Regions from separate parts of the Arenibaculum sp. genome, predicted to be linked through region 2. Evidence: riboswitches for the same ligand, from Rfam matches in the RefSeq annotation. Region 2 holds a riboswitch; the other holds the start of a gene.
What was found. A riboswitch is a leader RNA that binds a small molecule or an ion and turns the genes downstream of it on or off. The one in region 2 is predicted to bind cobalamin.
Positions count from the first base shown of each region.

Region 1: it holds a riboswitch for cobalamin, as region 2 does, so the genes downstream of both, VGO20_RS28420 (sirohydrochlorin chelatase) here and VGO20_RS19070 (CbtB domain-containing protein) in region 2, are expected to answer to the same signal.

Region 1 covers NZ_DASYHS010000299.1:20,352-25,143, forward strand. Annotated here, with positions in the region: gene VGO20_RS28415 (precorrin-8X methylmutase) at 1-486, opposite strand, end outside; gene VGO20_RS28420 (sirohydrochlorin chelatase) at 486-1,544, opposite strand; cobalamin riboswitch at 1,674-1,901, opposite strand; gene cobD (threonine-phosphate decarboxylase CobD) at 1,964-2,944, shown strand; gene ygfZ (CAF17-like 4Fe-4S cluster assembly/insertion protein YgfZ) at 2,934-3,848, opposite strand; gene VGO20_RS28435 (glycosyltransferase family 9 protein) at 4,018-4,792, shown strand, end outside.
Region 2 covers NZ_DASYHS010000193.1:19,995-24,786, forward strand. Annotated here, with positions in the region: gene VGO20_RS19060 (sensor histidine kinase) at 1-1,224, shown strand, start outside; gene VGO20_RS19065 (CbtA family protein) at 1,234-1,908, opposite strand; gene VGO20_RS19070 (CbtB domain-containing protein) at 1,919-2,101, opposite strand; cobalamin riboswitch at 2,136-2,357, opposite strand; gene VGO20_RS19075 (helix-turn-helix domain-containing protein) at 2,436-3,878, opposite strand; gene aceA (isocitrate lyase) at 4,088-4,792, shown strand, end outside.

The sequences.
Region 1 (4,792 bases), on a different contig from region 2:
GCCGACCGGGAAGGCGAGCAGGGCCGCCGGGCGCGGCGCGCCCCGGTCCAGCAGTTCCAGCAGGTGGAACAGCGCCGTCGGCGCGTTGCCGATCGCGACCACGGCGCCTTCGAGGCGCGGCATCCACAGCTCGACCGCGGCGGCCGAGCGCGTCGTCCCCAGCTCGCCCGCGAGCCCCGGCACCGCCGGGTCGTCGAGCGTGCACACGATCTCCGAGCCCGCGGTGAGGTGCCGCGTCATGATCCCGGCGCCGACCATCCGCGCGTCCACGATGACCGGCGCGCCCCGCAGAAGCGCCTCGCGGCCCCGCGCCGCGACGTCTGGCGAGAAGGCGATGTCGTCGGCCAGGTCGACCATGCCGCAGGCATGGATCAGCCGGCGCGCGAGGCCGGCGATCCCGGGCGCGAACCGGCCCAGATCCGCCTCCGCCTCGATGGTGGCGAAGGACCGCCGATAGATCTCCGCGGGGTCGCGCAGATACTCCATCACGCGCCGCCGGCCCCCTCGATCCGCTTCAGGCTGACCGGCCCGTGCGGGTGGTCGGCATGGGGGTACGGGTGATGGTGGTGCCCGTGGTCGTGAGAATGATGGCGGTGATGGTGGTCGTGGTCGTGGTCGTGATGATGATGGTCGTGTTCGTGGTGGTGGTCGTGCGAATGCCCGTCACCGGCGCCGATGCCCTCGACGTGGTGGTGGTGGCTCTCCTGCGCCAGCCCCACCTCGGCCTCGAAGCCCAGGACCTGCGCCCGGTACTTGCACATCTGGCAGTTCATGTTCCCCGTGCCTTCCAGGATCTCGCGGATGCGCTCCTCGAAGGTCTCCAGCACGAGGGGGTGGTCGTTCAGGTACGGGGCCTTGACGAACTCGATTTCCGGATGCCGGGCCGCGACGATGTCGGCGTGGTCGTAGATGCGGCGTACCAGGATGCCCGTGAACAGGAAATAGGGGAACACGACGACCCGCCGGTAGCCGAGTCGGGCCACGTGCTCCAGCGCCGGCTCGACCAGCGGGAAGGTGACCCCGGAATAGGCGGTCTCGGCCCAGCCGAAGCCCATGCCCTCCCACAGCATGCGGGTGACCTTGGCGACGTTGGAGTTGGCGTCCGGGTCGGACGAGCCGCGCCCGACCACGACCAGCAGCGTCTCGTGCCTGGGCACATGGTCGCCGGCGCGCGCCAGCGCCTCGCCGACGCGCGCGCCGGCCGCCTGCAGCATCTTGAGGTCGATCGCGAGCTCGCGCCCGTACTGGATCGTCATCTCCGGATGCTCGGCCATGTAGGTGTTGAGCACGGAAGGGATGTCGTTCTTGGCGTGGCCGGCCGCGAACAGCATGCCGGGCACCGCCAGCACGCGGGTGACGCCCCGGGCGCGCAGCCGGTCCAGCCCTTCGCGGATGATGGGGCGGGCGAACTCCAGGTAGCCGTACTCGACCGCATCGAAAGGCAGCCGGTCACGCAGAAGCTGCGCGACGGCGGCGAACTCGTCCACCGCGCCCTGGTCGCGGCTGCCGTGGCCGCAGATCATGACCCCGAGCTTCTCGGACATTCCCGTCTCCTCCTCGTCAGTGCGGCCGGGCCGGCGGAAGGAGACATTGGGACGGCGCCTGTGACGGCGCCCCGGCGACGCACGACCGCCGGTCCACGAGTTCCTCCCCCGGTGCACCCCGCCCGGGTTTCAGACAACGAACGGCAGGCAGGTCTCCTGGCTCGTGGATCGCCGTCGGCTGCCCGCCTTCCCAGCCGGCGGACCGGCCAGTGACATAGGATCGGCAGCGACTCACCACACACAGTTGCGGGGGCAGCCACGGGATTGGCCGGATGCTTTACAGCCGTGCCGTACCGTGTTCCCTTTTCACCGCGGAGCCTTGCGGCCCGCGCGGAACCGTGCCGCTTCAGTTGCGTCGACAAGGTCGCATGGAAACAACCCCGACGTCCACACTCTCCACGTTTCGCTCTAGCGAGAAAGTGCGCGACCATGGCGGCGGGCTCGCCGAGGCAGCCGACCGCTTCGGGACCCCGGCCGGCGGATGGATCGATCTCTCGACGGGGATCAATCCCTGGCCCTATGCGGTTCCCGCATTGGCTGCCGACGCCTGGGTGCGGCTGCCCGGCCGCGATTCGATGGATACTCTGCTGCGGGCCGCCACCCGGGCCTACGGCGCTCCGGATTCTGCCGTCGTTCTCGCGGCGCCGGGATCGCAGGCGCTGATCCAGCGGCTACCCTTCCACAGGGATCGGTGCCGCGTGGCCGTGCTCGGCCCGACCTATGCGGAGCATGCACGCTGCTGGCGTCTCGCCGGGCACGAGGTCGAGGTCGTCCCGACGCTCCCGGAGGGCGGCTTCGACGTGGTCGTCGCGACCAACCCGAACAACCCCGACGGAAGACGCCTGCCGGCCGGTGACCTGGTCGCGTTCGCGGCGATCATGGCGCGCCGGGGCGGGCTGCTGGTCGTCGACGAGGCTTTCGCGGAGGTGACGCCGGAAGTCAGCGTCGCGGGGGCTGCCGGCATGGACGGCTTGTGCGTTTTGCGTTCGTTCGGGAAGTTCTACGGGTTGGCCGGGCTGCGGCTCGGCTTCGCGTTGGGGGCCACCGGGCTGTTGCGCCGGTTGGAAGCCGACCTCGGCCCCTGGGCGGTTTCCGGCCCGGCGATCGAGATCGGCCGCCTGGCCCTCGGCGACGAGGCCTGGGCGCGAACCACCCGCGAGCGGCTGTCGGAGGCGTCCGCCCAACTCGACGCATTGCTGGCCGCCCATGGCCTGTCCGTGCTCGGCGGCACGGACCTCTACCGGCTCGTGGAAACCGATCGGGCCGGCGCGCTGTTCGAGGCGCTCGGTCGGCGCGGCATCCTGGCGCGTGCCTTCGACGCGCATCCGCGCTGGCTGCGCTTCGGCCTGCCGCCCGACGCCGCCGCCTCCGCCCGCCTCGCGGATGCTCTCAAGGCGTGAGCCAGTCCGGCCGGCGCGGTACGAGCGTCGCGCCGCCGGCGGTCAGCGGCATGCCTTGCTCGGCGGCCTTGGCGATCTCCTCCAGCCGCAGCAGCGCCAGCGCCGCGTCGCCGAACCCGCTGCGGACCTCGCCGACCTCGCGCCCGTCGAGCAGCACCGGCGTTCCGGGTTCGGGCAGCGGTCCCTCGACGCGAACGGGCAGCAGCCGTTTCTTGATCAGGCCGCGGTAGCGCGTTCGCGCCGTCAGCTCCTGCCCGATGTAGCAGCCCTTGTCCCAGGCGATGCCGTTGAGCGCGTCGAAGTTGCTCTCCAGCAAGATGGACTTCTCGACCACTAGGTCGCGGCTGCCTTCGGGTACGCCCTCGGCGAGGCGCAGAGCCTCGTAGGCGTCACGGCCGACCGGCCGCAGACCGGCAGTCGTGAGCGTATCGGTGGCCGTCGCATGCGGCAGCACCGCGCGGACGCCGAGTTGAAGCAGCCGCGGGTCGGCGAAGGCGACCCCGTCCGCCAGTGCGCGCGCCGCTCCCCATTCCCTGGCGACGCCGAGCCGCTCGAACGCGCCGTCGCCGATCAGGGCGGCGACCATCCAATCGGCGCTGCGGTCCTCGACCGCGACCTTCGAGCGCAGGCGGTACATGCGCAGTCGCCGCTTCAGATCCTCGATCCGGGCGGCCTCGCAGTCCAGCAGCAGCGTCTCGCCACGCTCGAGGATGAAGAAATCATGCAGATACTTGCCTTGGGGCGTCAGCAGCGCCGCATGCACGGCGCGTTCCGGTCCCACCTTCAGGACATCGTTGGAAACCAAGCCCTGCAGGAACGCTTTACGGTCCGGGCCGTCGACCGCGAGGACACCCCTGTCCTCCAGGATCACATAGCCGTCGTCGAGGACTTCCGTCGGTTCCATGTCGCGCTTCCGCTCATCGGTTCGTTCGGTTCTGGATATGGTGGCGAGGGGCGCGATTCCGTACGAGAGACGAGAATTTTTTCGCCCCGCTCGTCCGGCTTGAAAGCATCGGCCAGGGCGGGCATACGGGAGTGGTACCCACCGTGCAGACGTCTTTCGGACCCTTTCCTTGAAAATTCTTTTCATCGGCAATGACCGGATCGGCGATTTCATCCTCGCGAGCGGCCTGATCGCCCATCTGACCGAGACGGTGCCCGGGGCACGTCTGACCGTCGCCTGCGGCAGGAGCTGTATTCCCCTGCTTGCCGAAGCGCCGGGGATCGAGCGCATATTGCCGCTGGTGAAGCGTCGCCACCATCGCCACTGGCTGGACCTGTGGCGTCAGGTTGCCGGCACCCGCTGGGATTTGGTCGTGGACCTGCGCAATTCCGCCGTTTCACGCTTGGTCCTGGCGCGAGCGGTACGTCGGCTCCGGCGTATGCCCGGCCGGGTCCATCGGGTCGAGGAGGTGGGCCGGGTTCTCGGCGTCGATCCTCCGCCGCCACCCCGGATATGGCTCGGCCCGGCCCAGCGCGCACGCGCGGTCGAATTGGTGCCTGACGGTCCGCCGGTGCTCGCACTCGGTACGGGAGCGACCCACCGCCACAAGCAGTGGGATCCGGAACGGTTTGCCGAACTGGCGTTACGCCTGACGGCTCCGGACGGCCCGTTGCCCGGCGGCCGTGTGGCGGTGCTGGGCGCTCCGAACGAGCGGCCCTCCGCCGAGCCACTGCTGGCGCTCGTGCCCGCCGACCGCAGGCTCGACCTGCTCGACGGAGTGCCAATCCTTGACGCAGCCGCCGTCATCGAACGAGCGGCGCTCTACGTCGGCAACGACAACGGGCAGATGCACTTGGCGGCGGCGGTAGGCACGCCGACGCTCGGCCTCTTCGGACCGACACCGG
Region 2 (4,792 bases):
ATAGCGGGTGCGCGCGACCATGCCGTTTTCGAGCCGTTGCTGTCCCATCTGCGCGCCCTCACGGGCAGCCAGCACGCTCTGGTCGGGGCGTATGACGACACCGGCGAGCTGCCGTACCTGCTGCTCGCCGCCGGCGATTCGGGTGCCGACTCGACCCGCCCGGCCGCGGCCGAGCTGGTGCCGGTTTTCGCGGCGGCGCTCGGCTCGGCCGAGCCCCTGCTGGTCAACGACGCCGCGATCGGCGGCCGGGCGCTGAGCCACCCTCCCATGGACCATCTGATGGCCCTTCGGCTGACCGGCGACGCGCGGCCGGGAATGCCGGTGGGCCTCCTGGTGCTGGCCAACCGCAGCGGCGGCTACGCGGGCTATGCGGGCAATGCGGGGACGGTGCCGCCGGCGGCGGCCCTCGATGCGGTCGGGCGCCTGATCGCCGCCTGCCGCAGCCGCGCCGCCGGCGCCCTGACCGAGGCGGAGACCGCCGCCGCGCTGACGCGGGCCGAACGGGCCGAACGGGCCAAGACCGCCTTCCTGTCGCGGATCAGCCGCGAGCTTCACGCGCCGCTGACCGCGGTCGTCGGCTTCGCCGACCTGATCGCGCAGGAGGCCGCGACGGCGAGCTGCCAGGACTTCGCCCGCGACATCAAGGAGGCCGGCGCGCTGATGCTCCGCTTCGTCTCCGACGTCGGCGAGGTGGCCCGCATCGAGAGCGGCGAGGTGCGGCTGCGGCCGGACTGGCACGACCCGATGGCGCTCGCGCGCGACGCGGCCGCGCAGACGGCGGAAGCCGCCGCCGCCGCGGGGGTCGATCTGAACCTCCTGGCTTGCGAGCAGGGGCCGCTGCCGCGGCTGTGGGCCGACGGCCGCCTGCTGCGCCAGGCGCTGCTGAACCTGCTCTCCAACGCGGTGCGCTTCACGCCGACCGGCGGCCGCGTCGACATCGTCCTGCGGCAGATCGCGGGGATGGACCCCGACGACCCCCAGCTCGAGATCGAGGTCACGGACACCGGCGTGGGCATCGCCCGCGACCGGATCGACCACCTGTTCGAGCCGTTCCTCCACCTCGGTACGCGCGGCGGCAGCGAAGGGACCGGGCTCGGCCTGGCGCTCGCCCGGTCCTTCGTGACGTTGAACGGCGGGACGCTGACGCTCGACAGCGACCCCGGCGCCGGCACGACGGCCCGCATCCTGCTGCCGTTCGGCAGCACCGTCGCGGTCGAGGCCTGAGACGCCCGGTCAGCCGAGCCGGCGGTACAGCCCTCCCGCGATGCAGCCCAGCGTCGCCCAGAACACCGCCTGGACCGCGATCGCCAGGGCAGCGAACTCGGCGGCCAGCTCGGGCGGGGCGCTGCCGCCCATCGCCTCGGGCGCCGGCGCGCCGACGACATGCGGCAGCAGGGCCGCCGCGAGGCCGAGCGGGACCCGGAAGCGGTTGCGTCCGAAGACGATCAGCCATAACCCGACCGCGGCGCCGCCCGCAGCGAACAGCCACCAGGCCTGCCGGTCGGCCAGTTCCGCGGCCATGGTCCCGGGCAGTTCCGGCGGCAGCCCGGCGGCCGGCGCCAGGGCGAAGACCGCGAAACCGGCGAGGCCCCACAGCAGTCCCTGGCGCTCGTCGACATGGCGGCCCGACAGGGCGAAGCCCGCGACCAGCAGCAGGGCGAACCCGACCGCGGTCACGACGTTCGCGAGCAGCGTCGACACCAGCCGGTCGACGTCGCTCCCCGACAAGGTCCCGTCCCCGTCATGGGCGTGATCGCCGTCATGGGCATGGCCGTGGACCTCGCCCGCGGATTCGTACACTTCCGCCGCGAGGATCAGCGGGGTCGTCGTGAACGCCTGGAGGGCCGTGATCAGGACGCCGGCGGCCAGCCCGGCGGCCAGCGCCGCCAGGAGCACGCGTCTCATCATGTCGCCGCCCTCAGTGGCAGGGGAAGGCGAACGCGTGGCGGGCGTCGTGCGCGACGTCGTGGAGGGTCGCCGACCCGGCGAAGCCGGCGCCGAAGATCAGGAAGGTCCCCAGCAGGATCGCGAGCACGGCCGGCGCGGCGGCTTCGGCGCGCGTGCCGGTCGAGGGGGCGGAAACTTTTGCATTCGAAGTCATGTCGATTTTCCTTCTGCCGTCACACCCGACGGGTTGGATCACACGGGCGATGGCAGGTTTCCTGGCTCGCGGGTCGTCGCCTCGTGGCCCGTACCTTCCCGACGGACGACGTCCGTCGGTGGCATCGGGCCGGCTCTCCGCTCACAGTTGCGGGGGCAGCCGCGGATTTGGTCCCTCGTCTTGGTCGACCGCACCGCGTTCCCTATTACCCCCCGGCGGCTTGGCCTCCGGGGGCACCATCGCCGCCGAGTGTGGCACCGCCGCCCTTCGCGCGCAAGAGTGGCCGCGCGCCTTCGCGCGCTCCGATGACCGCGCGCCTTCGCGCGCTCCGCTCTCAACGCTCGATGCCGGGGGCGAAGCCGTAGGTGCTGATGCCGCGCAGGTTCTCGTCGATCGCGAGGCGCTGGTTGAGCGGCGGGAACGCCCGCTGCCCGCAGTCCGGCCGCGGGCACAGCCGGCAGTTGACCCCGATCGGGGTCGCGGCCTCGACGTTGTCGAGGTCGACCCCGTCGGCATAGACGAGCTGGCCCGCATGGGCGACGTCGCAGCCGAGCGCCAGGGCGAACTGCTGGGGCGGGCTGCGGAAGCCGAACCCGGTCTTGGTGACGGTGCGCGCGATGCTGAACCAGGCCGTGCCGTCGGGCATGCGCGCGAGCTGGGTCCCGATCACGCCCGGCGTGCGGAAGGCGTCGTGGACGTTCCAGCGCGGGCAAGCACCGCCGAAGCGGGCGAAATGCAGGCCGCCCGGCGAGAAGCGCTTGGAGACGTTGCCGGCGTTGTCGACCCGGATAAGGAAAAACGGCACCCCCTTCGCCCCCGGCCGCTGCAAGGTGGTCAGCCGGTGGCACACCTGCTCGAAGCTGACGTCGAAGCGGCGCTCCAGGATCTCCAGGTCGTGGCGCAGTGCGCGCGCGGCCTCGAAGAACCGCTGGTAGGGCATCACGACCGCGCCGCCGAAATAGTTGGCGAGCCCGATCCGGGCGAGCCGCCTGCCCTCGTCGTTCGACAGCTTGGCCCGGCCGATGATCCGGTCGATCAGGTCGCGGTGCTGCAGCAGGGCCGTCATCACGGCGAGCTGGAACGTCCGGCCGGACCCGGACAGCATCTCCGACAGCAGGATGCGCCGGCTGTGCCGGTCGAAGCGGCGCAGGCTGTAGCCCATCACCTCCGAAGGCATCGTCCTCACCCGGACGTTCGCCTCGTGGCCGAGATAGTCGGTCAGCGCGCGCTGCAGGTCGCCGTTCTGGAGGTCGAGCCCGTCCAGCAGCGCCTCCGCCGCCTCCTCCAGTTCGGGGAAGTGGTTGCCCTCGGCGTGGAAGAAGTCCCCCACCTCCTCCACCGGGAAACCCGTCGTGGTCACGAGCTGGAGCTTGTCGCGGTCCGCCACCTTCTCGGCCAGGACCTGGATGTCCTCGCGCGTCTCGCGATAGGCCTGGTACAACGTGACCACCGCCTGCGCCAATGTCGGGTTGACCGAGGCGAGCTCGCGCAGGTCCTGGCGGCCCAGCTCCGAGGCGGCGAACAGCGGGTCGGCGAAGATCTCCTTGAGGCTCGCCAGCAGGCGCGTCTCCTCGTCCTCCGCGAAGGCCTGGAGATCGACGTCGAAGGTCTGGCCGAGCTTGAGGAGCAGCGGGACCGTGACCGGGCGCTGGTTGTGCTCGATCAGGTTCAGGTAGCTGGCCGAGATCCCCAGCATCTCCGCCATCTGCACCTGGGTCAGCCCGCTGTCCCGGCGCAGGCGGCGCACCTTGTGCCCGAGCATGGCCTTCTTGTCCACCGGACCCCGCCCGCCGAAGCTGTAATTGTCTCACCTCCAGATAATTTACAAAATTTACCGATTTACAACAAGCCCCCTTGGTCGCATTACCAAATTACCACTTTACAGTCATGACCTTGTTGTTCGTTGCGCGTTGAAGTCGTAGCTGTGAAGCGATGCTGCGGTGCACCCGCGGCGGACGGATATGAGTAGCGAAGGGAATTGGGGTCATGGCGAATTCAGGCTCGAATGACGGGAAGATCCACGCGGCGCGGTGGGAGGGTATCCGGCGCGACTACTCCCAGGACGAGGTGAAGCGCCTGTCGGGCTCGATCAGGATCGAGCACACGCTGGCCGAGCTCGGCGCGCGGCGCCTGTGGGAGCTGCTGCACGCCGAGCCCTACGTCAACACCCTGGGCGCCCTGACCGGCAACCAGGCGATGCAGGCGGTCAAGGCGGGCCTGAAGGCGATCTATCTCTCGGGCTGGCAGGTCGCGGCCGACGCCAACCTGGCCGGCAGCATGTATCCCGACCAGAGCCTCTATCCCGCCAACTCGGTCCCGGCGGTCGTCGAGCGGATCAACAACGCCCTCAAGCGCGCCGACGAGATCCACCACGCCGAGGGCAAGGACGACACGTACTGGTTCGCCCCGATCGTGGCCGACGCCGAGGCCGGCTTCGGCGGCCCGCTGAACGCGTTCGAGCTGATGAAGGCGATGATCCGGGCGGGTGCGGCCGGCGTCCATTTCGAGGACCAGCTCGCTTCTGAGAAGAAGTGCGGCCATCTCGGCGGCAAGGTGCTGGTCCCGACCCAGCAGTTCATCCGGACGCTCAACGCCGCGCGCCTCGGCGCCGACGTCTCCGGCACCTCGACCCTGCTGCTGGCCCGCACCGACGCCGAGAGCGCCCAGCTCATCACCAGCGACATCGACGAG